DNA from 4 places in the Streptomyces sp. NPDC012827 genome. Region 3 is predicted to be linked to each of the others. Evidence: riboswitches for the same ligand, from Rfam matches in the RefSeq annotation. Region 3 holds a riboswitch; each other region holds the start of a gene.
The links. Region 3 has a riboswitch for cyclic di-AMP ahead of ACFY60_RS03465 (M23 family metallopeptidase). Riboswitches for the same ligand answer to the same signal wherever they lie in the genome.

Region 1 (7,035 bases), on a different contig from region 3:
AACTTCCGGTGGTCCCGGCCGAGGTGCGTCAGGTAGGAGGTGAGCCGGGGGTCCTCCAGGTGGGTCACCACGTGGGTGAGGGCGGCGAAGAGACGGTCCCGCTGGGGCCGCATGTCGGCGGGGAACAGCTCGCGTACGCCCGGGTTGTGGCGGAAGAGATGCGCGTAGAAGAAGGCGACGGCGTGTTCGGCCCGTCTCTCGACGACCGCGAACGTGCTCCTGAGCAACTGGGCATCCACGGGGGGAATCTAGGCCACCCGCCCTCACCGGGGGTCCGCGCGATCTTCATACGTCAGGTCGGGGACCCGGGGGCCGGAGGGGACGGGGGACGGTCGGGGCCCCCGGAGGCCGGACGGGGCGGGCGGTACGGTCGGGGGGTGAGCAGCACCCCCGTACCGCCCCCCGAGCCCTCCGCCGTACCGCCCCAGGTCCCGCCCCCGGCGCCCGCCCTCTTCACCTGGGAGTTCGCCACCGACCCGTATCCGGCCTACGCCTGGCTGCGGGAGCACGCCCCCGTTCACCGGACTCGGCTGCCCAGCGGGGTCGAGGCCTGGCTCGTCACCCGGTACGCGGACGCCCGGCAGGCCCTCGCCGACCAGCGGCTCTCCAAGAACCCCGTCCACCACGCCGAACCGGGCAAGACCGGCATTCCGGGCGAGCGCAGCGCGGGGCTGATGACGCACCTGCTCAACATCGACCCGCCCGACCACACCCGGCTGCGCCGGCTCGTCTCCAAGGCCTTCACCCCGCGCAGGGTCGCGGAGTTCGCCCCGCGCGTGCGGGAGCTGACCGACCGGCTCATCGACGGCTTCGCGGAGAAGGGGGAGGCGGACCTCATCCACGACTTCGCCTTCCCCCTGCCCATCTACGCCATCTGCGACCTGCTGGGCGTGCCCGCCGAGGACCAGGACGACCTCCGGGACTGGGCGGGGATGATGATCCGGCACGGCGGCGGGCCGCGCGGCGGCGTCGCCCGGTCGGTGAAGAAGATCCGGGGCTACCTCGCCGAGCTGATCCACCGCAAGCGGCAGGACCTCGGCGACGACCTGATCTCCGGCCTCATCCGGGCCGGCGACCACGGCGACCACCTCACCGAGGCCGAGGCCACGGCCATGTGTTTCGTCCTGCTTTTCGCCGGTTTCGAAACCACCATCAACCTCATCGGCAACGGCACCTACCAGCTGCTGCGGCACCCGGAGCAGCGCGAGCGGCTCCAGGCCTCCCTGGCGGCCGGTGAGACCGGACTCCTGGAGACGGGGGTCGAGGAGCTGCTGCGGTTCGACGGGCCGGTGGAGCTGGCGACCTGGCGGTACGCGACCCGGGACCTGAGCATCGGCGGGCAGGCGATCCCGGCGGGCGACCCGGTCCTGGTGGTCCTGGCCGCCGCCGACCGGGACCCGGCACGGTTCACGGAGCCGGACACCCTGGACCTGGCGCGGCGGGACAACCAGCACCTGGGGTACGGGCACGGCATCCACTACTGCGTCGGCGCGCCGCTCGCGCGCCTGGAGGGACAGGTGGCCCTGGCCGCCCTGCTGACCCGGCTGCCGGACCTGCGGCTCGCCGCCGACCCGGCCGAACTGCGGTGGCGCGGCGGGCTCATCATGCGCGGTTTGCGCACGCTTCCGGTGGAATTCACCCCTTCCGTACGGGTGGCTCCGGCTGAGGGTTCGTCAGAAGTGTGATCTTCACGTGATCGCGGGGCGACCGACTTGTGACGGACGTTCGAATGCCGCTACGTTTCGCGGCAGTCTTCAGCCGTCACGCGAAAGGCGTACGTATGCGCTCCGGGAACGGACGACACCGTCGACCCCGTCAGGCCCCCGCTCTCGTCGTCGCGGCGGGCGTGACCGGATCCGCCATGGCGCTGCCGCTGCTCGCCACCGGATCCGCCTCCGCCGCCGACGCGGCCACCTGGGACCGGGTGGCCGAGTGCGAGTCGGGCGGCCAGTGGAGTGCCAACTTCGGCAACGGGATGTACGGCGGGCTCCAGTTCACCCAGGAGAGCTGGGAGCGGCACGGCGGGCTCGCCTACGCCCCCAGCGCCGACCTGGCCAGCCGCGCCCAGCAGATCGTGGTGGCCGAGAAGGCGCTCGCCTCGGGCGCGACCGACTGGGCCACCTGCGCCCCGATCGCCGGGCTGGGCAACGACGGGAAGGCGCCGGGCGTGAACCCGGGGCCGGCCGTCACGCTGCCCGAGGAGACGGGCCCCGCCCCGGAGTCGAACCGCACGGCCGGCACGCCGACCGCCTCGCCCGCCTCGCCCGCCGCGCAGGTCTCTCCGTCCTCCCCGGCCTCCTCGGTGCCCGTACCGCGGGCCTCCGGCGCTCCCGCGGCCTCCTCGGCCCCGGACGCCCCCACGGCCTCCCGGACGCCGGGAGCGGCCGGGACGACCGCCGCCCCGGACGCCTCCACCCACCCGGCCGCGCCGGGTGCCTCCACCCACCCGGCCGCACCGAGCGCGCCGACGGCTCCCGGCACCTCCGACACGCCCGGAACCTCCGGAACGCCCGAAAAGCCCCGTACGGCGGAAGGTGACGCTCCGTCGAGCGCGCCCGGCACCGGCAAGCACCGGGGTGACGCCGCCCCGGAGGAAACCGGCAAGACGGACACTTCTGCCGAAGCAGGTCGTCATGCCGCACCGACGGACAAGAAGTCTGAAACTCCGGCAAAGGCTCCGGTCGTCGATGCGTCGCCGACCGGAGTGGACGCAACGGACAGTCAGGACACTTCGGACGCCTACACGGTGCGCCCCGGGGACAACCTGACCGTCATCGCGCAGGAGCGGCAACTCCCCGGAGGCTGGACCGCCCTCTATGACGCCAACCGGCGGACGGTGGGCACCGATCCGGACCTCATCCTGCCTGGTCAGAGCCTTGATCTGACGATCGGTTCGGCGCCGTCGGCCGGGTAGTTCGAGAGGTAATGTCCGGTTCTGCTCAAGTGAGACATGGATCTCTTCGCCCCAACTGGCGCGGCTTGTGCGGAAGATTTGATTCCGTGACCTCTCACCTGCGCAAACACCCTCCGCCGGAAGGACGGTAGGGGCGTTATTTCCGCAATGCGCCCCTTTGAACTTCCGGCAGGAGTGTGGCTACGGTCGTCATCGCTCGCCACCGCGGGCCCCGTCGACCGAGAACGCCGAGTCCTGCCGCCGGCCGATGGGAACAGTCGTCGCGTAAGCGCCGTAGGCAGGAGCGGGGGACCCAAGGTAAGTGCCGGCCCCGGTCGTCGAGAAGGACGACCGACGTTCGGCTTGGGGTGAAGCCGCGTGCTAGGACACGCGGCCGGGCAACTCTTCGGCCCGAACCCGACAGCTCACCTCGCAGGCGTCGGTGAGGAGAATCTCCATGCTGTTTTCCGGCAAGGGCAAACACCGCCGTCCCTCCAAGGCCACCCAGGTCGTCACGCTCGTCGGCGTCACCGGTGCCGCCGTCGCCGCCCCGCTGATGGCCACGGGCACCGCCTCGGCCGCCACCGCCTCCGAGTGGGACCGCGTCGCCCAGTGCGAGTCCGGCGGCAACTGGTCCATCAACACGGGCAACGGCTACTACGGCGGCCTGCAGTTCTCGGCCTCCACGTGGGCCGCGTACGGCGGCACCGCCTACGCCTCCACCGCCAACCTGGCCTCGAAGTCGCAGCAGATCGCCATCGCCGAGAAGGTCCTCGCGGGCCAGGGCAAGGGCGCCTGGCCGAGCTGCGGCGTCGGCCTCTCCCGCGCCACCTACAGCGGCGGCACCACCGAGACCCAGAAGCCGACCGGCACCACCACCTCGCCCGAGCGCCGCTCCGAGCAGCCGACCACGCGCAGCACCAAGCGCACGGCTCCGAAGGCGACCGCCCGCGAGACCTCCAAGAGCGTCACCGCCCAGGCCGCTCCGCAGGAGCGCCGCAAGACCGTCACCACCCCGACCGGCAAGAAGGTCAAGAAGGGTGACGGCGAGTACAAGGTCGCGGCCGGTGACACCCTCGCCACCATCGCCCAGGCGCACGGCGTCAAGGGCGGCTGGGCCACCCTCTACGACCTCAACCAGGACGTCGTCGAGGACGCCGACCTCATCTACCCGGGCCAGCAGCTCCACCTGAAGTGAGCCTCGCGGCCCTGACGAACCTCCCGCGGTGACCACCCCGGTCCGGCGTGCCCCCCGTGCACGCCGGACCGGGGTTCCGTCTGTTACCCATGAGTACCCGCGGGCGGTTCGTCCCGGGATGCATGCCCCCGGGTCCTTTTTCGTCCCACGGGGCGGGCGCCCGGCGGGCCGGAGCCCCCGGGCCGGTTAGGCTCTTGTCGCAAGGCGAACGAGCCTTGCGCCGTATGCGTCACACCTAGCGTCACATCCCAGAAGGAGATGCTCGTGCCGTCCATCGACGTCGTCGTAGCCCGGGAAATCCTGGACTCCCGAGGCAACCCCACGGTCGAGGTCGAGGTCGGCCTCGACGACGGCAGCACCGGCCGTGCTGCCGTCCCGTCCGGTGCCTCCACCGGTGCGTTCGAGGCCCTCGAGCTCCGTGACGGCGACCAGAACCGCTACCTCGGCAAGGGCGTCGAGAAGGCCGTCCTGGCCGTCATCGAGCAGATCGGCCCGGAGCTCGTCGGCTACGACGCCACCGAGCAGCGCCTGATCGACCAGGCCATGTTCGACCTGGACGCCACCCCCGACAAGTCCTCGCTCGGCGCCAACGCCATCCTCGGCGTCTCCCTCGCCGTCGCGCACGCCGCCTCCGAGGCCAGCGACCTCCCCCTCTTCCGCTACCTGGGCGGCCCGAACGCGCACCTGCTGCCCGTTCCGATGATGAACATCCTGAACGGCGGGTCGCACGCCGACTCGAACGTGGACATCCAGGAGTTCATGATCGCCCCGATCGGCGCGGAGTCCTTCTCCGAGGCCCTCCGCTGGGGCACCGAGGTCTACCACACCCTCAAGTCCGTCCTGAAGACCAAGGGCCTCTCCACCGGCCTCGGCGACGAGGGCGGCTTCGCCCCGAACCTGGGCTCCAACCGCGAGGCCCTCGACCTCATCCTCGAGGCCATCAAGCAGGCCGGCTACACGCCCGGCAAGGACATCGCGCTCGCGCTCGACGTCGCCGCCTCCGAGTTCTACAAGGACGGCTCCTACGAGTTCGAGGGCAAGGCCCGCTCCGCCGCCGAGATGACCGACTACTACGCGGAGCTCGTCGACGCGTACCCGCTGGTCTCCATCGAGGACCCGCTGTTCGAGGACGACTGGGACGGCTGGAAGACCATCACCGAGAAGCTGGGCTCCCGCGTCCAGCTGGTCGGCGACGACCTCTTCGTCACCAACCCGGAGCGCCTCGCCCGCGGCATCGAGGAGGGCGCCGCCAACGCGCTGCTCGTCAAGGTCAACCAGATCGGCTCGCTGACCGAGACCCTGGACGCCGTCGAGCTGGCCCAGCGCAACGGCTTCAAGTGCATGATGTCCCACCGCTCCGGCGAGACCGAGGACGTCACCATCGCCGACCTGGCCGTCGCCACCAACTGCGGCCAGATCAAGACCGGTGCCCCGGCCCGCTCCGAGCGCGTCGCCAAGTACAACCAGCTCCTGCGCATCGAGGAGATCCTGGACGACGCCGCGGTCTACGCCGGCCGCAGCGCGTTCCCGCGGTTCCGCCCGGCGAACTGAGGCACCGGCACAAGGGCTGACACAGCCCGTATCCGTACGTCCCCGCATGCGGTCCCGTACCGTGTGCGGGGACGTACGCACGTGAAGGGGAGGCGCGCACATGGCCCGGGACCGGTTCTCCACCGCGACCAGGATCAGGCTGCTCGGTGAGCAGACCGCCGCCCGCGTCTACCGCTCCCAGAGCCGCCGCCAGGCCCGCCGTTCCCGGCTCACCGGCCGCGCGGCCTTCCTCGCCCTCGTCGTCTGCTCCCTCGTCGTGGCGCTCGCCTATCCGATAAGGAGCTACGTCTCCCAGCAGGGCGAGATCGCCGAGCAGGAGCGGAAGGCCGCCGAGGCCGCCCGGCGGGTCGAGGAGCTGCGGGACGAGAAGGCCCGCCTCCAGGACCCGGCCTACGTCCGCCGCCTCGCCCGCGAGCACCTCCACTACGTGCTGCCCGGCGAGACCGGGTTCACCGTCGACGACCCCGGCGCGGAGCCGCGGCCCCGCAGCGGCCACGGCCCGGCGGACCGCCCCTGGTACGACAACCTGTGGGACGGCGTGGACCGCGCCGACCGCCCCTGACCGACCCGTACGGCCGACCGACCCGTACGCCCCCTTTGATCCCGTACGACCCCGACGACCAAGGCAGACATGGAAACGCCCCCTCCGCAGACCGAACGCACCGAGCCCACCGAGGCGGACGTCGCCGCCTTCGAGGCGCAGCTCGGACGCCCGCCGCGCGGCCTGCGCGCCATCGCGCACCGCTGCCCGTGCGGCAACCCGGACGTCGTCGAGACCGCGCCCCGGCTCCCCGACGGCACCCCCTTCCCGACCACGTACTACCTCACCTGCCCCCGGGCGGCCTCGGCCATCGGCACCCTGGAGGCCAACGGGGTCATGAAGGAGATGCAGGCCCGGCTCGCCACCGACCCCGAGCTCGCCGCCGCCTACCGGGCCGCGCACGAGGACTACCTCGCGCGCCGCGACGCCATCGAGGTCCTGGAGGGCTTCCCCAGCGCCGGCGGCATGCCCGACCGGGTCAAGTGCCTGCACGTCCTGGTCGGGCACTCGCTCGTGGCGGGCCCGGGCGTCAATCCCTTCGGCGACGAGGCGCTGGCGATGCTGCCGGAGTGGTGGGCGAAGGGCCCGTGCGTCACCCCGTGCGCGGACGAGGACAAGGGCGGGGAGACGACGTGACCCGGGTCGCCGGAATCGACTGCGGTACGAACTCCATCCGCCTGCTCGTCGCCGACGTGCACCCGGAGACGGGTGAGCTGATCGAGCTGGACCGGCGGATGACGATCGTCCGGCTCGGTCAGGGCGTCGACCGGACCGGCCGGCTCGCCCCCGAGGCGCTGGAGCGGACCTTCGCCGCCTGCCGCGAGTACGCCGGGGTCATCAGGGAGCTCGGCG
Region 2 (7,035 bases), on a different contig from region 3:
GACTCGTCCGAGACCTGCTCGTAGAAGCTGACCAGCCGGTCGGCGTCGGCGGCGGTGATGGGCCTGACGCGCGCGGTCCCGCCGTCGCGCAGGACCACGTCCGCCTCCCAGTGGTCCGGGTAGACGTGCTCCGGCGCTGCCGGTGGTGCCTGCCGTGCCGCCGCTTCCGGCTCTTCCGACGCGCTCTGCATGGGGCAAGCGTACGGCGGGGGTACGACAGTGGCACCGGTCGCGCGGCAGGGGTGTGCCGTGCAAGGTGGGGAGGGCCGGGCGGCGGCCCGCGCGGGGCCGGGCCCTGCGCGAGCACCGCGCATCCCGTGAGACACTGGTCTAGACAACCCGCTTGAGACTTGAAGGGCAACACCATGGCTGAGCGCCGCGTCAACGTCGGCTGGGCCGAGGGCCTGCACGCCCGCCCCGCGTCCATCTTCGTCCGTGCCGCCATGGCCTCCGGCGTTCCGGTGACGATCGCCAAGGCCGACGGCAACCCGGTGAACGCCGCGTCCATGCTCGCGGTGCTCGGCCTGGGCGCGCAGGGCGGCGAGGAGATCGTGCTCGCTTCGGACGCCGAGGGCGCCGAGGCCGCTCTGGACCGTCTCGCGAAGCTGGTGGCCGAGGGTCTCGAGGAGCTTCCCGAGACCGTCTGAGCCCGGCGCGGGTCCGCCCGCCGCTCAGCACGTGGCCGCGAAAGGGCCGGGGTCCGCTCATGGGCGCCCCGGCCCTTTCGCGTAGGCGCGCCCGTCCCCGCATCGCCTTCACCGCGGGGCGGACTGCACCGAATTCACTTCGTACCCGTGCCGCTTTTCGAGCAGCACAAAATACCCCCGCTTTTTCTTTTCTCTTTGTAGGGCACGCGTGTTAATTCCGCGCACTCGCCGTGTTGACGGCATGTTGCGGAAGCCTCACACGCCCCCGCGCCGGCCTTTTCAGCCGGTGCAGCGGCAGCGAGTGTTCCGCGTGCATCGCCGTCAGCGCGCGGGCCCGCTCGGCGTCCCCGCGCGCCACCGCGTCCACGATCGCGCCGTGCTCGGCCCAGGCCTCCACGGGCCGCTCCGGCTGCTCCACCACGTACATCCAGGCGATCTTGTGCCGCAGCTGGGTGAGCAGGGCGGCGAGGGCGGGTGAGCCGGAGGCCTGGGCGAGCGTCTCGTGGAACCAGCCGCCGAGCGGGCGCAGGTCCTCCCCCTGGCCCCGCCGGGCCCGCTCCTGCCCCAGTCTGACCAGGCCGCGCAGCACCTTCAGATGGGCCTCGGTGCGCCGCTGGGCCGCCCGGGCCGCGCCCAGCGGTTCGAGCAGCGCCCGGACGTCGAGCAGATCGGCCGCCTCCTGCTCGGTGGGCTCGGCGACATGGGCGCCGGCGTGACGGCGGCTGACGACGAAGCCCTCGGACTCCAGGGTCCGCAGGGCCTCGCGGACCGGGACGCGCGAGACGCCGTACCGGCCGGCGAGCTGTTCCTCCGTCAGCCGGCCGCCGGGCTCCAGAACGCCCGAGACGATGTCGTCCCGGATCGCCGTGCACACCGATTGCGCGGGAATGCGCATGTCCGACCTCCGCTTTGTTCCGCGCAGCGCTCGGCACCCTCGTGCCTTTCCGCGAATTCATTGCACGCGACTCTAGGGCAAGGGGCGGGAAATTCCGATGGCCGGGCCCCCTTCAGGGCATTCTTTTGGCCGAAGAAAAACCCCGGCTCGCGGGGAGCCGGGGCGGGTGGAGCTTTCGGTCGGGTGCCTCAGAGGGCGACACCACGGGCGCGCAGGTACGCGACCGGGTTGATGTCCGAGCCGTACTCGGCGCTGGTGCGGGCCTCGAAGTGGAGGTGCGGTCCGGTGGAGTTGCCGGTCGAGCCGGAGACGCCGATCTGCTCGCCGGGCTCGACGGTCTGGCCGACGTGGACCTCGATGGAGGCGAGGTGACCGTACTGGGTGTACGTGCCGTCGTTCATCCGGATGACGATGTTGTTGCCGTACGCGCCGCCCCAGCCGGCCTCGACGACCGTGCCGGCCCCGACGGAGACGACCCGGCTGCCGTAGGCGGCGTGGAAGTCGACACCGGAGTGGCTGCCGGAGGACCAGAGGGAGCCACCCGTCTTGTACCCGGTGGAGACGTACGAGCCGGCGACCGGGAGCTGGAAGGAGGCGAGGCGGCGGCGCTCGGCCTCGCGGGCGGCGCGCTCGCGGGCCTCGCGGATCTCCTGGGCGCGGGCCTCGGCCTTGCGCTTCGCCTCGGCGCGGGCCTTCTCCTTGGCGGCGGTCTCGAAGGCTTCCTGCTCCTGGGCGGCGACCTGCGCGTTGACGCGGTCGGCGAGCGAGTCCTCGGTGATGACGCGGGTGAGGCCGGTGTCCTCGGGAGAGCGCTCCTCCGTGTCGGCGGCGAGCGCCGGCGAGGCGAGGGTTCCGATGACGCCGGAGGTCGCGAGGGTGGCCGCGCCGGCGATGCCCACGCCGCGGCGCGCCATCCGGCTCGGAGCACGATGCTTCCCGGTGGCACGGGTGAACGCCAAGAGGACGGTCCTTTCCTTCCTTCTCGCCTACCGGGTTAGCTGACGGGTTCGGAGCAGGAAGGTCTCCTACGGGCCCCTCCGCGCGTGGCGAAGGCGTCCGATTCACCCCAGGGACTGCGTGCGGGTCCCCGGCTCCCCAGGCTCGCGCCTGACGGGGACTCGGCGATCGCTGTCCGATGCCGCGGGTGCGGCGCGTGCAACGGGCGGACAGCGCACATGACGCTATGCGTACGATCTTTCAATCGGCAAACAGACTCGGCTGTTTGTAAGACATGCCACAGGGCAGACGCGCACCCTTGCCCCCAATACGGACAAAGCGGAGGACCCTGACGTCCTGTGACATCAGGGTCCTCCGCCCGTTTCGCGGTCGGTCGACCGGTCGGCCGTCAGCCGGTCACGACGGTCACGTCACCGATGCCGAGGGCGCGTACGGGCTCCTCGATCTGTGCCGCGTCGCCCACCAGGACGGTGACGAGCCGGTCCACGGGGAAGGCGTTGACGACGGCGGCCGTGGCCTCGACCGTGCCGGTCTCGGCGAGCCGCGCGTACAACTGCGCCTGGTAGTCGTCCGGCAGGTGCTGCTCGACCTGGTCGGCCAGCGTGCCGGCGACGGAGGCGGCCGTCTCGTACTTGAGCGGCGCCACCCCCACCAGGTTCTGCACGGCCGTCTCACGCTCGGCGTCGGTGAGCCCCTCCGCGGCGAGCGTCCGCAGCACCTTCCACAGGTCGTCAAGTGCCGGGCCGGTGTTGGGGGTGTCGACGGAGCCGCTGATGGCGAGCATCGAGGCGCCGTTGCCCGCGGCGTCGGAACGGAGCACCTGCCCGAAGGCCCGCACGCCGTAGGTGTAGCCCTTCTCCTCGCGCAGGACGCGGTCCAGGCGGGAGGTGAGCGTGCCGCCGAGGCAGTACGTGCCGAGGACCTGGGCCGGCCACACGCCGGCGTGACGGTCCGGGCCGATCCGGCCGATGAGCAGCTGCGTCTGGACGGCGCCGGGGCGGTCCACGATGACGACCCGTCCCCTGTCGTCGGCGGTGATCGGCGGCATCGGGCGCGGCTCGGCCGGCTCACCGGTCCAGGCGCCCAGGGTCTCGGCGAGCACCTTGTCGAGGTCGACGTCGGTCAGGTCGCCGACGACCACGGCGGTGGCCGTGGAGGGCCGGACGTACGCCTCGAAGAAGGCGCGGACGGCGGCGGCGTCGATCGCGGCGACGGTCTCCTCCGTGCCCTGGCGCGGCCGGGAGACGCGCGAGTCGGCCGGGAAGAGTTCCTTGGAGAGCTGCTTGGCCGCCCGGCGGGACGGGTTGGCGGTCTCGTGCGGGATCTCGTCGAGGCGGTTGCGCACCAGGCGCTCGATCTCCGACTCCAGGAACGCCGGGGCGATCAGGGCCTCCGCGAGCAGGCCGAGCGCCTTGGGCAGCCGGGAGACGGGAACCTCCAGGGAGACCCGTACGCCCGGGTGGTCCGCGTGCGCGTCGAGAGTCGCGCCGCACCGCTCCAGCTCCGCCGCGAACTCCTCCGCGGTGTGCTCGGCGGTGCCCTCGGAGAGGGCGCGGGCCATGATGGTCGCCACGCCGTCGAGCCCGGCGGGCTCCGCGTCCAGCGGGGCCGCCAGGAAGACCTCCACGGCGACGACCTGCTGTCCGGGGCGGTGGCAGCGCAGGACGGTCAGGCCGTTGGAGAGCGTGCCCCGCTCCGGTGCCGGGAAGGCCCACGGCTTCGCCGTGCCGGCCGTCGGCCGCGGGTGGAATTCCATGCTGGTCAAAGACACGGCAGCGTCGCTCACTGGTCGGCTCCCTCTTCCTCGTCGCCGTCGTTCTCCTCGGTGCTCAGCGGCTCGTAGACGAGCACCGCGCGGTTGTCGGGGCGCAGCCGCGCCGCCGCGGCCTCCCGCACCTCCTCGGCGGTGACGGACAGCACCCGGTCCACCGCGGTGAGGGCGAGCTGCGGGTCGCCGAACAGGACGGCGTACCGGCACAGTTCGTCGGCGCGGCCGGCGACCGTGCCGAGCCGGTCGAGCCACTCGCGCTCCAGCTGGGCCTGGGCGCGCTCCATCTCCTCGGGCGTCGGCCCCTCGGCGGCGAAGCGGGCGAGCTCCTCGTCGACGGCGGCCTCGACGCGCGGCACCTCGACGCCGCCGGAGATCTTGACGTCCAGCCAGCCGAGCGAGGGTGCCCCGGCGAGCCGCAGCAGGCCGAAGCCGGCGGCGACGGCCGTACGGTCGCGGCGGACCAGCCGGTTGTGGAGGCGGGAGGACTCACCGCCGCCGAGGACGGTCAGGGCCAGGTCGGCCGCGTCGCACGCGCGCGTGCCGTCGTGCGGCAGCCGGTAGGCGGCCATCATCGCGCGCGCGGGGACGTCCTCGACGACGACTTCCCGAAGCTGCTCACCGATGATGTCGGGCAGCGAGCCGTCGCGCGGCGGCAGTTTCCCGTCGTGGGACGGGATGGAGCCGAAGTACTTCTCGATCCAGGCGAGGGTCCGCTCCGGGTCGATGTCGCCGACCACCGACAGCACCGCGTTGTTCGGCGCGTAGTACGTGCGGAAGAAGTTCCGCGCGTCCTCCAGGGTGGCCGCGTCCAGGTCGGCCATCGAGCCGATCGGGGTGTGGTGGTACGGGTGGCCCTCCGGGTAGGCCAGTGCCGTCAGCTTCTCGAAGGCGGTGCCGTAGGGCACGTTGTCGTACCGCTGGCGGCGCTCGTTCTTCACGACGTCCCGCTGGTTCTCCATCGACTCCTCGTCGAGGGCCGCGAGCAGCGAGCCCATGCGGTCGGCCTCCAGCCAGAGCGCCAGCTCCAGCTGGTGCGCGGGCATGGTCTCGAAGTAGTTGGTGCGCTCGAAGCTGGTCGTGCCGTTGAGCGAACCGCCCGCCCCCTGCACCAGCTCGAAGTGACCGTTGCCGTGGACCTGCTTCGACCCCTGGAACATCAGGTGCTCGAAGAGGTGGGCGAGGCCGGTGCGGCCCGGCACCTCGTGACGCGAGCCGACGTCGTACCAGAGGCAGACCGCGGCGACCGGGGTCAGGTGGTCCTCGGAGAGCACCACGCGCAGGCCGTTCGCCAGCCGGTGCTCGGTCGCTGTCAGGCCGCCGGAGCCGGCCTCGGCCGTGGCCGTGTGACCCATGGGCATGTACGTCCCTTCGATCGCGATGTGGAAAAGTCCTGCCACTGTATGCAAGCGCGCCGACACCTGGCGAAGTTCCCGGCCTCCCGCCATGTCCCTCGTCCGGGTCGCGGTCCGCGTTGTCGGTGGCACGGTCCACAATGGTCCGCGTCAGAACAACCTTGTTGGTGAAGCAATCCACCTTGTTGGTGAAGGAGCCGCAGCCGCGATGGCCCGCCGCAGCACGAAGACACCGCCGCCGGACGACGCGTACGAGGAGAGGATCCTCGACATCGACGTCGTCGACGAGATGCAGGGCTCCTTCCTCGAGTACGCGTACTCGGTGATCTACTCGCGCGCGCTGCCCGACGCCCGCGACGGCATGAAGCCCGTCCAGCGGCGCATCGTCTACCAGATGAACGAGATGGGGCTCCGTCCGGACCGCGGCTTCGTCAAGTGCGCGCGCGTCGTCGGCGAGGTCATGGGCAAGCTGCACCCGCACGGCGACGCCTCGATCTACGACGCGATGGTCCGCATGGCACAGCCCTTCTCCATGCGGCTCCCGCTCGTCGACGGCCACGGCAACTTCGGTTCCCTGGGCAACGACGACCCGCCGGCCGCGATGCGGTACACGGAGTCGCGGATGGCTCCGGCCGCGCTCCTGATGACCGAGTCGATCGAAGAGGACACGGTCGACTTCGCGCCGAACTACGACGGACAGGAGCGCGAACCGGTCGCGCTCCCCGCCGCCTACCCGAACCTGCTGGTCAACGGCGCCTCCGGCATCGCCGTCGGCATGGCGACGAACATGCCGCCGCACAACCTCGGGGAGGTCGTCGCGGCGGCCCGCCATCTGATCCGCCACCCGAACGCGGACCTCGAGACCCTGATGCGGTACGTGCCCGGCCCGGACCTGCCGACCGGCGGCCGGATCGTCGGCCTGGCCGGCATCAAGGACGCCTACGAGTCGGGCCGCGGCACGTTCAAGATCCGTGCCACGGCGACGGTCGAGAACGTCACCGCGCGCCGCAAGGGCATCGTCGTGACCGAGCTGCCGTTCTCGGTGGGCCCCGAGAAGGTCATCGCCAAGATCAAGGACCTGGTCGGGTCGAAGAAGCTCCAGGGCATCGCCGACGTCAAGGACCTCACCGACCGGGCCCACGGCCTGCGCCTCGTCATCGAGGTCAAGAACGGTTTCGTGCCCGAGGCCGTCCTGGAGCAGCTCTACAAGCTGACGCCGATGGAGGAGTCCTTCGGCATCAACAACGTGGCCCTGGTCGACGGGCAGCCGCTGACGCTCGGCCTCAAGGAGCTCCTGGAGGTCTACCTCGACCACCGCTTCGAGGTGGTGCGGCGCCGCTCCGAGTTCCGCCGCGGCAAGAAGCGCGACCGGCTCCACCTGGTCGAGGGCCTGCTCGTCGCGCTTCTCGACAT
Region 3 (7,035 bases):
TCCTGGCCGCGCACCTCGCGGACGGGCTCGGCATGGCGGCCTGGGCGGTGGGGCTGATCCTCGGCGCCCGCAACCTCTCCCAGCAGGGCATGTTCCTGGTCGGCGGCGCGCTCGCCGACCGGCTCGGCTTCAAGCCGCTGATCGTGGCCGGCTGCGCCCTGCGGACCCTCGGCTTCGGCGCGCTCGCCTTCGCCCAGTCGCTGCCGGTGCTGATCGCCGCCTCGCTCGCCACGGGGCTCGCGGGCGCCCTCTTCAACCCGGCGGTACGGGCCTTCCTCGCCGCAGAGGCGGGGGAGGCGCGGCGGGTGGAGGCCTTCGCCCTCTTCCACGCGTACTACCAGGCGGGCATCCTGCTCGGGCCGCTGGTCGGGGTGGCGCTCACCGGGGTGTCGTTCCGGCTGACGTGCGTGGTGGCGGCCGTCCTCTTCGCCGGGCTGACCCTGGTGCAGCTCCGGCACCTGCCCGTACGGGGCCGGGAGGCGGACCGGGCCGGCGGCGACGGCGGCCGGGGCCAGTTCCGCACGGTCCTCACGCACCGCACCTTCTGGCTGTTCTCGCTGGCCATGACCGGCTCGTACGTGCTGTCCTTCCAGGTCTATCTGGCCCTGCCGCTCGCGGCCGGGGGTACGGGCCTGACCACCGCCCTGTTCGTGGTGTCCGCGCTGGTGGCGCTGGCCGGGCAGCTGCGCATCACGGCCTGGTGCAAGGCGCGGCTGCGGCGCGAGCGGTGTCTCGTGCTGGGCCTCGCCCTGATGGGCGCCGCCTTCCTGCTCCCGGCGGCGTTCGGGCGGGGAGTGGCGGGGCTGCTGCTGTGCGCGGCGGTCCTGGCCGTGGCGAACGCGGTGCTCTACCCGTACGAGATGGACACGGTCGTCGCCCTGTCCCGGGGGCGCTGGGTGGCCACCCACTACGGGCTCTACAACACCGTGTGCGGGATCGGCATCACCCTGGGGAACCTGGGGACCGGCGCCCTGCTCGACGTCACGGGCTGGTCGGCGGTGCCGTGGCTGGCCCTGTGCGCGGTGGGACTGGTGTGCGCGGGGGCCGTCGCACTCCTGGCCCGCGGCGGCCGGCTCGCGGCGCCCCCGCCCGAGCGGCCCGAGCAGTCCGCGTCGTCGGAGCAGTCCGCATCGCCCGAGCCGCCCGCGTCGTCGGAGTCGTCCGCGCCGCCGGAGTCGTCGAAGCCCGGCCCCGCCTGATCGCCCGGCTCCTTCCGGCCGGTCGACGCCCTGGGCGTCCCGGGGCTCCTTGATCGCCCGGGTCCCCCGGTCGGCCGTCCGGGAGTCGCCGCCCGGCGGGGGCGCGGGGACCCTGGGAGGGCGCGGTACGGGCCGCGGCCGGTATCGACCGGGCAGGAGAGCACAGGTGGGGCACCCTCTGGGAGCGACGGGTGACGGGCGGCGGGACGACGAGCCCCGCCGCCCGTACCGCGGTGCGCGCCGCTTCCTCCGGGCGCTGCCCCCGCTGGTCATCGCGGGCGGTGCCGTCTTCGACCTGTCGACGCCGCCCCAGTTCACGGCCGCGCCGATGTTCTCGGCTGCCCCGCTCATCGCCGCGCCGTTCTTCTCCACCCTGACGACCCTGCTCACGGGCATCGCCGCCGTCCTCGCCTGCCTCGGTCTGCACGCCTACAACGACACCCTCACCGAGGTCCCGTCCCTCACCGAGGCCCTCACCGTCATGACCGTCTCGGCGCTCGGCCTGCTGATCAACCGGGTCGTCCGGATCAGCGGGGAGCGGCTCGCCTCCGCGCGCGTCATCGCGGAGACGGCGCAGAAGGCGGTGCTGCCGACGCCGGCCGAACGGATCGGCGGGCTCCACTGCGCGGCGCGGTACGAGGCGGCGCAGGCGGACGCGTTCATCGGCGGCGACCTCTTCGCCGTCCAGGACACCCCGCACGGGGTGCGGCTGATCGTCGGGGACGTACGGGGGAAGGGCCTGGACGCGGTCGAGGCCGTGGCCGTGGTGATCGGCGCGTTCCGGGAGGCCGCCGAGCAGGAACGGACCCTGGAGGGGGTGGCGCAGCGACTCGAACGGGCCCTGGCCCGGGAGGGCACCCGGCGGCACGGGCTCGACGCCTTCGAGGGATTCACGACGGCGGTCCTGGCGGAGGTGCCGCCGGGCGCCGGGGTCGTACGGATCGTGAACCGGGGACATCCGCCCCCGCTGCTGCTGCGGGCGAACGGCGGCCTGGAGACGCTGGAGCCGGGCCAGGCGGCCCTGCCGCTCGGCATGGGCGAGCTGGCGGCCTGGCCGGACCGGGCCGACGAGCGGGCCTACCCGCCGGGCGCCACCCTCCTCCTCTACACCGACGGGCTCTCGGAGGCGCGGAACGCGCAGGGCGTCTTCTACGATCCGGCGGAGCGGCTGGCCGGGCGGATCTTCCCGGGGCCGGAGGAACTCCTCGACGCGCTCGTGGACGACGTACGGCGGCACACGGGCGGCGGGGCGACGGACGACATGGCGCTCCTCGCGGTGAGCCGGCCGGCGACCGGACAGCCGGAGCGGCGCCGGACGATGCCGGTGGTGGCGCCCGGCGGTGGGCGCCGTCACCACCCGTGACCGAGAGGTCTCCCAGTGATAACAATTGACTTACCGTCAGTTTTAGTGTGGACGGGGCTTCCGTTTTGAGAGGGGGTCAACTCGGGCGATTCCCTGCCAATTCAATGAACGATCACCGGGAACGGCTTGGAATAGGACCCTCGTCTCTATTAACGTTCGATAACGCAGCGCGGTCGTCCCAGTCGTCGCAAGAGGCGACACCGTGCGCACGCGCCGAATCCCGAAAGGGAACCGGGGAACCACCACTTGGGGTGAATCGGGCCCCTCGCACCTCGTGCGAAACCGCCCGTAGGAGACCTTCCTGCTCCGAACCCGTCAGCTAACCCGGTAGGCGAGAAGGAAGGAAAGGAGCGCGCCTCCGTGGCGTCCAACACCCCTGCACCCGAGGCCTCGTTCGATCCCTTCGGCGGCGCGGGTGCCGCCGGCTCCGCCGGGGAGTGGAACCCGACCGAGGGAACCCTCCGCGCCGAGAGCCGCTCCGGCGGCCGTCACCGCGTCGTCAAGCAGCGCTCCAACTTTGCCCGTTCCTCCACCGTCCTCGGCGTCGGCGTCATCGCGGCCGTCGGCGCGGGCGGTCTCGCCACCGCGCAGGACAGGCCCCCGGTCGCCATATCGCTCCCGGACCTTCCGGACCTCGGTCTGCCGGACGCCCACGACCTGCCCGGCGTCGGCGACCTGCTTCCCGACGAGGCACCCGAGCCGGTCAGCGCCGAGCGCGCCAACCCGAACCCGCTCACCGCCGCCGCGTACACCACGCTCTCCGAGGAGAGCACCACGGCGGCCGCCACCGCGAGCGCCGCGACCGGCACGGCCGGGCCCACGGCCGGAGCCGCCGACGCGGGCGAGGCGCTGCGCGCGCGCATCCTCCAGCAGGCCGAGCAGCAGCAGACCTCCGCCGACGCCGCCGAGCGGGAGGCCGCGGAGCGCGCCGCCGCCGAGAGGGCCGCCGCCGACGCCCGCGCCGCCGCCGAGAAGGCGGCCGCCGAGGCCGAGGCGAAGGCCAAGGCGGAAGCGGAGGCGAAGGCCAGGGCGGAGGCCGAGGCCAAGGCCGAGGCGGAGCGGATCGCGGCGGAGAAGGCCGAGGCGGAGCGCCTGGCGAAGCTCGCCGCCGACTACGCGATGCCCCTCTCCTCGTACACCCTGACCTCCACCTACATGCAGTCCGGCAACATGTGGTCCTCCGGCTACCACACCGGTCTCGACTTCGCGGCGCCCACCGGCACCCCGCTCAAGGCCGTGCACGGCGGCACCATCACCTCGGCCGGCTGGTCCGGCTCCTACGGCTACCGGATCGTGCTGCAGCTCGCCGACGGCACCGAGATCTGGTACTGCCACCTCTCCTCGATGACCGTCGCGGCGGGCCAGACCGTCGGCACCGGCGAGACCATCGGCCGCGTCGGCGCCACCGGCAACGTCACCGGCCCCCACCTCCACCTGGAGGTCCACACGCCCGGCGGCGACGGCATCGACCCGGCGCAGTGGCTCCGCTCCAAGGGTCTGTCGCTCTAGCAGCAGCACGGGGACCGTCTACCTCGAAAATCCCGGAACATGCCCGCCGGTGTTCCCGGATCAGGCGCGCCGGTCCCCCGGCGTGTGATCAGCTCCGGTACGGATTGAAGTCGCCGTAGTCCAGATACTGCGGCGGCGCCCACGCCAGCCCGGTGGCCCGCGCCGCGTACGTGAGCGCCGGGGAGGCGACCGGGCGGCGCTGCCACAGATGGTGCAGCAGCTCCTGCTCCCGCGCCGTGAAGTCCGGGCCCGCCACCCCGCGCCGGGCCCGGTCCCGCAGGAACGCGAGGGTCGTCGCGAACGACTCGTACTCGCCCACCGCCCGCGCCGCCTCGGGCCCGTACGCGCGGGCGGCGTAGGCGCGGGCCACCTGGCGGGCGCGCAGGGAGGAGAGTGCCGGAGGTTCGGCGGGGGCGAGCCAGCCGGCCGCCGCGTACGCCGGGAGCACCCGCGAGATCGTGCGCAGTTCGCGCTGCCGGCTCCACACGGCGAGCCAGGTCAGCAGCCCGAAGGCCGGAACCATGAAGACCGCGTACACGGCGTAGAAGGCGAGCGGGCCGCCGAAGGTGGCCGAGCCGTTCCAGAGGGCGTGGACCCCCATGGCGAGGAGCAGTCCGGCGAGCGGCAGCAGTACCTTCCGCAGCCGCCTGCCGCGGGGGGCGAGCGCGGCGAAACCGAAGCCGAGGCCGGTCAGGACCGTGAACAGCGGGTGGGCGAAGGGGGACATGACGACCCGGACGAAGAAGGTCGCGGCGGTGACCGACCCGAGTCCTGAGGTGCCGAACTCCTGGTCCTCGCCGAAGGCGTTCCCCAGGTAGAGGATGTTCTCGGTGAAGGCGAAGCCGGTGGCGGTGAACCCGGCGGCCACCACCCCGTCGACGGGGCCGCCGAAGTCGCGTCTGCGGAAGAGGAACAGGAGCAGGATCGCGGCGGCCTTCGCGCTCTCCTCCACCACCGGCGCGATGACGGTGGCGCCCAGGTTGTCCGCCGCGTCCGGGTCGGCGGTGGCGGTCGCGATCCAGCGGACCGCGAAGGAGTTGGCCAGGATCGCGACGAGCGCGGCGGCGAAGGCGCCCCAGGCGAAGGCGAACAGCAGGTTCTTCCACGGGCCCGGCTCCACCCGGTCGAGCCAGCGGAAGGCGGCCATGAGCAGCGGTACGGGGAGCACGGCGAGGCCGAGGCCCACCAGGAAGCCCTCGGTGCCGGTCTGTTCGCGGACCAGCGCCAGGATGACCAGGGCGCAGAGCGCCAGCACGGTGATCACGGCGACGGCCCGGACCAGCCGGCTGCGCCAGAACGCGCGGCGCGGCCGGTAGCGCCACTGGGAGCGGTCCGCGGCGACCGGGAAGGCGGGGTCCCCCGGGGCGCGGTGCGGAACGGGCGCGGCGGCTCCGCCGTGGGCGGGGTGTTCGGACGCGGGGGCTTCGGCGGGCGACTGGGACACGTCGACGACCCTAACGAGGGCCGCCGACAGCGGCGACGGGGTTACGGGCCAGGCTGTCCCGGCCCGGCCGTACGGGCCCTGACCGTCCGGGGGTCGCTACCGGTCGTCCCGGTCCCGCCGCTTCCGGGCGAAGAGGAGGTCGTGGACGACGTGGCCCTTGTCCAGCCCCTGCCCCTCGAAGCGGGTGAGCGGGCGGAAGGCCGGCCGGGGGGCGTAACCGCCGTCGGGCACGGTGTTCTCGAAGTCCGGGTGGGCGGAGAGGACGTCCAGCATCTGCTCGGCGTACGGCTCCCAGTCGGTGGCGCAGTGCAGCACCCCGCCGGGCCTGAGCCGGGTCGCGAGCAGCGTGAGGAAGTCGGGCTGGATCAGGCGGCGCTTGTGGTGCCGCTTCTTGGGCCAGGGGTCCGGGAAGTAGACGCGGCAGCCGTCGAGGGAGTCCTCGGTGAGCATCTCGCGGAGCAGGATGATCGCGTCGCCGTTGGCCACGCGGACGTTGGTGAGCCCGTTGCGGTCGGCGAGGCCGAGCAGGTTGCCCTGGCCGGGGGTGTGCACGTCGACGGCGAGGATGCCGGTGCCGGGGTCGGCGGCGGCCATCTGCGCGGTCGCCTCGCCCATCCCGAAGCCGATCTCCAGGACGACCGGCAGCCCGCCGAACATCTCGCCGAGGTCCAGGACCCGTTTGCCGTCGATGTCGAGACCCCAGTCGGGCCACCGCCTCAGCATCGCCTCCGCCTGCCCGGCGGTCACCCGGCTGCGGCGGGGCTGGAAGCTCCGGATCCGCCGCTCGAAGTGCGCGCCGGCGGGGTCGGGCGAGGGCCCTTCTCCGGGCGCGAACATCCGGCTGCCGCGGCGTGCGATGTTCTGCTGACTGACGTTCTCTGGCTGCTCACCCACAATGCGCCAATCCTACGGCGCCCCCGCCTGCCCGGCACGACGCCGCCGAGCCGCCGGGCAGCCCCGCACGGACGGCGACCCGCCGGGAGCCGGGGACGGCCGGGAGCCGGGGCCGTCGGCGGTGCGGTCCCTACAGGTGCGCCAGGGCCCGGGCGGCGATGTCGCGGCCGATCGGCAGGGCCGCGGTCGCCGCCGGGGAGGGCGCGTTGAGCACGTGGACCGTGCGGGGTGCCTCCCGGATCAGGAAATCGTCCACCAGCGTCCCGTCCCGCAGCACCGCCTGCGCCCGTACCCCCGCGGGGGCGGGCCGCAGATCCGACTCCTCCACGACCGGCAGCATCCGCCGCACCTCCTCGGTGAACGCCCGCTTCGACAGGGAGCGCCGCACCTCACCGGCCCCGTGTCTCCAGTGCTGCCGGGCGATCGCCCAGGAGCCCGGCCAGGCCAGCGTGCCGACCAGTTCGCGGGGGCGGACGACGGACCATCCGTACCCCTCCCGGGCGAGCGCCGGGACCGCGTTCGGCCCGACGTGGACGCCGCCGTCGATGCCCCGGGTCAGGTGCACGCCGAGGAAGGGGAAGGCCGGGTCGGGGACCGGGTAGACGAGGCCGCGCACCAGCGTGGGG
Region 4 (7,035 bases), on a different contig from region 3:
ATGTTCCGGCGGTCGGACGCCGGCCCGGTGGGCCCCGGTGACCACGCCTGCCAGACCGACGGCATGATCGGCCTGGGCTGCGGGGCCCGCTCGTACACCTCCTCGCTCCATTACTCCTTCGACTACGCCGTCGACATGCGGCAGGTGCGCGGGATCATCGATCGCTACACGGAGACCCGGGACTTCTCCCGGGCCGAGGTCGGCCGCCGGGTGGACGGCGACGAGGCCCGGCGCCGGCACCTGCTGCAGTCGCTGCTCCAGGCGGAGGGCATGCCGCTCGCCGGGTACGAGGAGCGGTTCGGCACCTCCCCCTTCGAGGACTTCGGGGCCGAGCTGGCCCGGTTCGAACGGCTGGGCTGGCTGGACGCGGAAGCGCCCGGAGGGCTGCTGCGCCTGTCGCCGGAGGGCCTGGCGTACTCCGACGGGCTGGGTCCGGTCCTCTTCTCCCCCGCCGTGCGGGCCGCCATGGCCGCCTACGAGCCGAAGTAGGGGCGGGGTGTGGATCTGACGCTGCTCTACCGGGGGCCGCTCGCCTCCTGCGACTTCGACTGCCCGTACTGCCCGTTCGCCAAGCGGCGCGACAGCCCCGAGCGGCTGCGGGCCGACCGGGCGGCCCTGGAGCGGTTCACCGGGTGGGTGGCGGAGCAGCGGGGCGACCGGCTGCGGATCCTGTTCACCCCGTGGGGCGAGGGGCTGGTGCGCTCCTGGTACCGGCGGGCGCTCGTGGAGCTGTCGCGGCTGCCGCACGTCGAACGGGTGGCCATCCAGACGAACCTGAGCTGCCGCACCGACTGGCTGGCGGAGGCCGACCGGGACACGGTGGCGCTGTGGTGCACGTACCACCCGGGGCAGACGCCGTACGACCGGTTCCTCGGCAAGTGCCGTGACCTCGCCGGGCGGGGGGTGCGTTTCAGCGTCGGGGTGGTCGGGCTGCCGGCGCACCGCGAGGAGGCACGGCGGCTGCGCGCGGACCTGCCGCCGCACGTCTACTTGTGGGTGAACGCGGCCGAGGGGTACGCGTACACCGACGCGGAGGCCGGTGCCTGGGCGGAGATCGATCCCCTGTTCCCGTACAGCAGGCATCCGCACCGCTCGGGCGGCCTGCCGTGCCGCACCGGCGAGTCGGTGGTGTCGGTGGACGGCGAGGGGACGGTGCGGCGCTGCCACTTCGTCAGGGCCGAGCTGGGCAATCTGTACGACGGTTCGTACCGTGCCGCGCTGCGGCCGCGTGTCTGTCCCCTCGCCGTCTGCGACTGCCACATCGGTTACGTCCACCTGGAGACGCTGCCGCTGTACGACGTGTTCGCGGGCGGGGTCCTGGAGCGGATCCCCACCGGTTTCCCCGCCCTCCCCCGGATTCCGGGGGCATGAAACCCGGCTACAGGGGCATGAGGTCGGGGCGCTTGGCCTCCACGTGGTCGCCCGAGCTCTCGCCGCGCAGCCGCCGCCCGATCCAGGGGACCAGGTACTGCTTGGCCCAGTGGATGTCGTCGCGGCGTACCTCGAGGGTGCCGCGCGGGGGCACCGGCGGCCACGGCTGGTCCGGGTCGGCGGGCACCGGCAGGCCGAGGACCTGGGCGGCGCGCAGGGCGACCCGGGTGTGGCCGTCGGGCGAGAGGTGCAGGCGGTCGCTGTCCCAGGCGCGCCGGTCCTGGACGGAGCGCAGCGACCACAGGTCGAGGACCGGGCAGCCGTAGCGGTCCGCGATGGCCCGGACGTGCGCGGTGTAGGTGGCGATCTTGCCGCGCAGGTGCCGGAGCACGGGCACGTCGCGGGTGTCGAAGCCGGTGGTCACCATGACCGTGCCGACGGAGGAGGTGAGGTCGGCGACGGCGCGCTCGAAGCGCGCGGCCACGTCGTCGGGGTCGGTGCCGGGGCGGATGATGTCGTTGCCGCCGGCGCAGAAGGTCACCAGGTCGGGGGCGAGTTCCTTCGCCCGCGGGACCTGTTCCGCGACGATCTGGTCGAGAAGGCGCCCCCGTACGGCCAGGTTGGCGTAGCGGAAGTCCTCGGGTTCCGGCAGCTGGTCGGCGAGGAGGACCGCGAACCGGTCCGCCCAGCCGATGTACGTCCCGCCGGGGCCGGGGTCTCCGACGCCCTCGGTGAAGCTGTCACCGATCGCCGCGTACGACCCGAATGCGTTCTTGTCTGTTGATCTCGAATCGTCTGCCACGGGAGCACATCCTTCCTTCCGGGATGTGACCTACGCGACCGTAAGGAGGGGTTGACGGCGGGTGACATATGCCACCGATAAAGATTTCCCCAAGACCGGAACAAACCGGTGGCCCGGCACAGGAGTGCCGGGCCACCGCGGAGCCTGATCGCGCGCGCTTCTCGAGCGCGGCGGGTCAGAGGGAGACGCCGTGCTGGCGGAGGTAGGCCAGCGGGTCGATGTCGGAGCCGTAGCTGGGCGAGGTCCGGATCTCGAAGTGCAGGTGCGGGCCGGTGGAGTTGCCGGTCGAGCCGGAGAGGCCGATCTGCTGGCCGCCGCTGACGGACTGGCCGGCGGAGACGGCCAGGGAGGAGAGGTGGGCGTACTGCGAGTAGTTGCCGTCGGCGTGCTGGATGACGACCTCGTTGCCGTAGGCACCGCTCCACCCGGCGGAGACGACCGTACCGGCGCCGACGGCGCGGACGGTGGTGCCGGAGGAGGCGATGAAGTCGGCACCGGTGTGGTAGCCGGAGGACCACATGGAGCCGGAGGCGCGGTACGGGGTGGAGACGCCACCGGCGACCGGGGCGACCCAGCCGGAGGAGGCCGTGGAGCTGCCGGTGGACGGCGCCGCGGTGGAGGTGGTGGCCGGGGCGGAGGCGCGCTCGCTGCTCCGGGAGGCGCGGGACTGCTCCTTCTTCGGGGCGGCCTTGCGCTCGGTCTTCGGGGCGGCCTTGCGCTCCGCCTTGGGAGCGGCCTTCGGCGCGGCGGCGTTCTCGCCGTTCAGCGTCAGCTTCATCCCGGGCAGGATCAGGGACGGGTCCTCGCCGACGACCTGGCGGTTGTCCGCGTACAGCTCCTGCCAGCCGCCCTCGACACCCTGCTCGGTGGCGATCTTGGACAGGTAGTCGCCGCTGACGACGGAGTACGTCCTCGGCGCGGCCTTCTTCGCGGCGGGCGCGGCCTGGGCGGTCTGCGCCACCTGCGCGGCGGCCACGGCGTGGGTCTGGACGGCGGCGGCCGGGGCGGCCTGCTCGGCGGCGTGGGCGCCGGTCGCGCCCAGGAGCGGAAGCGCGACGACGGCGCCTCCGGTGCCGGCGGCGACGAAACCGCGGGTGAGGGAATTGATCTTCGGTCGGCGGTGCTTACCCTTCGCGGGCATGGCGAATTCCTCTCCGGCGCCTGCGAGGTGAGCTGTCGGGTTCGGACTGGAGATGTCCGGCCGCGTGTCCACGCGACTTCACCCCGAGCCGTCCTGCGTCGCGGGACCGGCGTACTTCCTGGGTCCCCCGCTCCTGCCACGCGAGTGGGCTGGGTATGAATTCCGGTCGGTGGCAGGATTCGGCGGTCCGACCGGAGTGACGGTGACGCTAGACGAGGGGGGTCGGCGGGAACAAGCCGTTCTTTTTCCACGGCATTCACCTCCGGCGTTCTCCGCCGGAATTCCGGTCACCCTCCGTGGACCACGGACCCTCGATCCCCCTTTCGCACAGGGCAATTGCTCCGGGCGGGCGGCCACGATGCGTCACCTCTATGACCCTGCTCACGCACGACAACCCATCTCGCCTGCAACCGGCGCGAGTTACCCGCAATGCCTCAATTCGGACAGATCCCTCATTCCTGTCCGAGGGGGTGCGTCAGGCGGGGTCCTCCCTGGATGATTGCGCCAGAAACCCCACGCGTGTCGGCCACCGAACGCCTACTTCCAGGAGCATCCGTGACGCAGCAGCTGCCGCAGATCCCGCCCACCGCGGCGGACGAGCCCCGGCTCACCGGGGTCCGCAACTTCCGGGACGTGGGCGGCCTGCCGACGGCCGACGGGCGCGCCGTGCGCCCCGGTCGCCTCTTCCGCAGCGGCCACCTCGCCCACGCGACCGAGGAGGACGCCGTCTTCCTCGCCTCACTGGGCCTGCACACGGTCTTCGACTTCCGCAACGAGGCCGACCGGCGGGTGGAGGGCCCGGACGTCGAGCTGCCCGGCGTGCGGAACGTGAACATACCCCTGAACGACCCGGCCGACGGCAAGGAGTTCTGGAAGCTCGTCCGGGGCGGGGACCTCGCGCAGCTCCGGGAGATCCTGGGCGACGGCAAGGCCGCCGCCCGGATGTCCGATTCGTACCGGAAGATGATTGTCGAGCGGACGGCGGAGCACAGCAGGATCCTGCATTCCATGGCCGAGGAGAGCGTTCCGGCACTGATGCACTGCGCGGCGGGCAAGGACCGCGCCGGGCTGTCGATCGCGATCACCCTGCTCGCCCTCGGCGTCGAGCGGGAGGCCATCGAGGCGGACTACGCGTTGTCGAACGACCCGCACCGCCGCTACAAGGTGCGCCGCAGCTCCACCGCCCCGGACGCGATGTCGCCGGAGGTGATGGAGCTGCTGAGCCCGCTGTTCGACGCGCGGGTGGAGTACCTGCGGGCGGCGTTCGAGACGATCGACGCGACCTGGGGCTCGACGGAGGCCTATCTCACCCAGGGCCTGGGGCTGTCCGCCCGGACCCGCGAGCTGCTGCGGGAACGCCTGCTCACGGAGGCGTGACCCGACCGGCCCCGGCACGCCGCGCTCACTGGTTCCGGCCGCCGAACAGGAACAGCAGGTAGAGGAAGCCGGCGAAGAGGTGCCCCGCGATCAGATAGGCGAAGAGGCGGAGCACCAGCCCCTTGGGGAACTTACCGCCGCCGCGTTCCTCGCCGGTCACCGGTGCGGACTTGTCGGACATATCGGTCCTTTCCTGAGGAATCGTCACAGGTTCCTCGTCAGGGTCGGGTCGTCGCCGGTCGTCGCGGAGTCGCCCGCGCGGGCCGGCGGGGGGCGTCAGCGGAGGTGCGGACTTCCGTCGCCGAGGCAGAGTTCGGCGACGGGACTCTGCATCAGGGTGTGGACGAAGAGCAGCTCGGCGCCGGATCGGGTGGCGGCGCCGATGCGGTGCGGGGTCAGCGAGTCGAAGTGCGCGCTGTCACCCGGATCGAGGACGTGCACGGTCTCGCCGAGCGCGAGCCGCACCCGCCCCTCCAGGACGTGGATCCACTCCTCCCCCGGGTGGACCCGCACGATGTCGGCCCGGGTGGCGTGGGGGACGTGGACCCGCAGGGCCTGGAGGGCGCGCCCGGCGCCGCCCGCCTGGCGGTAGATCCAGCCGTCCGCCTCGACCGGCTCGGAGCGTCCGGCCCGGACGACGGGGTCGTGCTCGGGCGGCGCCTCGCCGAGGAGGGCCGAGACCGTCGTACCGTAGGTACGGGCCAGGGCGAGGAGCATCGGCAGCGAGGGCTGCCGGTTCCCCGTCTCCAGGCGCGAGAGGTGGGCCGGGGAGAGCCCGGCACGCTGCGCCGCGGCCTCCAGGGTGAGCCCGCGGCGGCGGCGCAGGGCCCGCAGCTGGGGGGCGACGTCGGGGACGGCGCCGGGCGGGGCGGGGTCCGGGGAGTCTCCCCCGGGGGCGTGGTCCATGCGTCCATTGCGCCAGGATCGTGCCTCCGAGGCAACTTTCTTGCCCCGGAGGCAAAATCCATGCCGCCGCCGCTCAGCGCTGGGCGACCGCCTGCTGTACGAGTGTCCTCCCGAAGTCCCACATCAGCCCGCCGCCCCCGTGGGCCTCGTCCATGACCGCCGTGAACGCCGTGACGAAGCGGTCCACGTCGGCCTCGTCGACGACCAGCGGCGGGATCAGTTTGATCACCTCCAGGTGGTCGCCGGAGACCTGGGTGAGGATCCGGTGCCGCTGGAGCAGCGGGACGACCACCATCTGGGCGAAGAGTCCCTTGCGGGCCGCCTGGAGCATCGCCCAGCGCCCCCGCAGCCCCAGCGAGGTGGGCCGGCCGAACTCGATGCCGATCATCAGTCCGCGGCCGCGGACCTCGTGGAGGAGCTCGTACCGCGGGACGAGCTCCCTGAGCCGCCCGAGGAGCAGGTCCCCGATCCGCCGGACGTGGGCGATCGTGCCCTCGCTCTCCATCACCGAGAGGACCGCGAGCCCGGCGGCCATGGCCTGGGCGTTGGAGCCGAAGCTCGCCGAGTGGACCAGGACCCGGTCCATGGAGGAGTAGACCTTCTTGAAGATCCAGTCCTTGCCGAGGGTGGCCCCCACCGGCACGTAGCCGCCGGAGAGCGCCTTGGCGACGCAGACCAGATCGGGTTCGACACCCTCCTCGTGCTGGTGGGCGTAGAAGTCCCCGGTCCTGCCGAGGCCGGTCTGCACCTCGTCGGCGATGAGCAGGGCCCCGTGCCGGCGCAGCAGCTCTTGGGCGGCGCGCAGGAAGCCGGGGGGCGCCTCGTGGACGCCCTTGCCCTGGATGGGCTCGACCACGAAGGCGGCCACGTCGCCGGAGCGCAGCTCGCGCTCCAGGCCGTCGAGGTCGCCGAGGGCGATCGCGGTGTCCGGCAGGAGCGGCGCGAACCCCTCGCGGAACCCCTTCTCGCCGTTGACGGAGAGCGCGCCGGTGGTCAGACCGTGGAAGGCGTGGTCGCAGTAGAGGATCCTGGGGCGGCCGGTGGCGTACCGGGCGAACTTGAGCGCGGTCTCCACGGCCTCGGTGCCGCTGTTGCCGAAGAAGACCCGGTCGAGGTACGGGCTGTGGGAGAGCAGCCGCTCGGCGAGCAGCCCCGGCAGGGGCGGGCAGTCGAAGCGGGTGAGGTCGGCCAGGCCCGCGTCGAGGACGTCGTGGAGGGCCTTGCGGACGACCGGGTGGTGGCGTCCGAGGCCCATCACGCCGAAGCCGGCGAGCATGTCGAGGTGGTCGTTGCCGTCGGCGTCCCAGAAGTGGGCGCCCTCGGCGCGCTCGTAGACCTTGTCGAAGCCGATCGTCCGGAGCATCCGGGGCAGCTGCGGGTTGAGGTGCCGGGCGTGCAGCTCGTACCGCTCGCCCCCGCGCTCCGCGAGCAGCGCCCG

Region 1: another riboswitch for cyclic di-AMP. It lies ahead of ACFY60_RS25895 (transglycosylase family protein); the one in region 3 lies ahead of ACFY60_RS03465 (M23 family metallopeptidase).
Region 2: another riboswitch for cyclic di-AMP. It lies ahead of ACFY60_RS20700 (M23 family metallopeptidase); the one in region 3 lies ahead of ACFY60_RS03465 (M23 family metallopeptidase).
Region 4: another riboswitch for cyclic di-AMP. It lies ahead of ACFY60_RS24545 (peptidoglycan DD-metalloendopeptidase family protein); the one in region 3 lies ahead of ACFY60_RS03465 (M23 family metallopeptidase).

The regions. Positions count from the first base shown of each region.
Region 1 covers NZ_JBIBBY010000012.1:251,605-258,639, forward strand. Annotated here, with positions in the region: gene ACFY60_RS25880 (globin domain-containing protein) at 1-239, opposite strand, end outside; gene ACFY60_RS25885 (cytochrome P450) at 378-1,685, shown strand; gene ACFY60_RS25890 (transglycosylase family protein) at 1,847-2,914, shown strand; cyclic di-AMP (ydaO/yuaA leader) riboswitch at 3,174-3,347, shown strand; gene ACFY60_RS25895 (transglycosylase family protein) at 3,351-4,091, shown strand; gene eno (phosphopyruvate hydratase) at 4,356-5,642, shown strand; gene ACFY60_RS25905 (septum formation initiator family protein) at 5,743-6,204, shown strand; gene ACFY60_RS25910 (DUF501 domain-containing protein) at 6,274-6,819, shown strand; gene ACFY60_RS25915 (exopolyphosphatase) at 6,816-7,035, shown strand, end outside.
Region 2 covers NZ_JBIBBY010000009.1:109,638-116,672, reverse strand. Annotated here, with positions in the region: gene ACFY60_RS20715 (GNAT family N-acetyltransferase) at 1-191, opposite strand, end outside; gene ACFY60_RS20710 (HPr family phosphocarrier protein) at 366-647, shown strand; gene ACFY60_RS20705 (GntR family transcriptional regulator) at 859-1,542, opposite strand; gene ACFY60_RS20700 (M23 family metallopeptidase) at 1,731-2,501, opposite strand; cyclic di-AMP (ydaO/yuaA leader) riboswitch at 2,512-2,676, opposite strand; gene ACFY60_RS20695 (M16 family metallopeptidase) at 2,888-4,285, opposite strand; gene ACFY60_RS20690 (M16 family metallopeptidase) at 4,282-5,628, opposite strand; gene ACFY60_RS20685 (DNA topoisomerase (ATP-hydrolyzing) subunit A) at 5,831-7,035, shown strand, end outside.
Region 3 covers NZ_JBIBBY010000002.1:18,802-25,836, reverse strand. Annotated here, with positions in the region: gene ACFY60_RS03475 (MFS transporter) at 1-1,199, shown strand, start outside; gene ACFY60_RS03470 (PP2C family protein-serine/threonine phosphatase) at 1,366-2,562, shown strand; cyclic di-AMP (ydaO/yuaA leader) riboswitch at 2,764-2,911, shown strand; gene ACFY60_RS03465 (M23 family metallopeptidase) at 2,923-4,071, shown strand; gene ACFY60_RS03460 (PrsW family intramembrane metalloprotease) at 4,160-5,515, opposite strand; gene trmB (tRNA (guanosine(46)-N7)-methyltransferase TrmB) at 5,612-6,352, opposite strand; gene lhgO (L-2-hydroxyglutarate oxidase) at 6,540-7,035, opposite strand, start outside.
Region 4 covers NZ_JBIBBY010000011.1:264,532-271,566, reverse strand. Annotated here, with positions in the region: gene ACFY60_RS24560 (STM4012 family radical SAM protein) at 1-489, shown strand, start outside; gene ACFY60_RS24555 (STM4011 family radical SAM protein) at 499-1,371, shown strand; gene ACFY60_RS24550 (SGNH/GDSL hydrolase family protein) at 1,379-2,173, opposite strand; gene ACFY60_RS24545 (peptidoglycan DD-metalloendopeptidase family protein) at 2,349-3,314, opposite strand; cyclic di-AMP (ydaO/yuaA leader) riboswitch at 3,319-3,475, opposite strand; gene ACFY60_RS24540 (tyrosine-protein phosphatase) at 3,870-4,691, shown strand; gene ACFY60_RS24535 (DUF6126 family protein) at 4,717-4,872, opposite strand; gene ACFY60_RS24530 (helix-turn-helix domain-containing protein) at 4,968-5,597, opposite strand; gene ACFY60_RS24525 (aspartate aminotransferase family protein) at 5,671-7,035, opposite strand, start outside.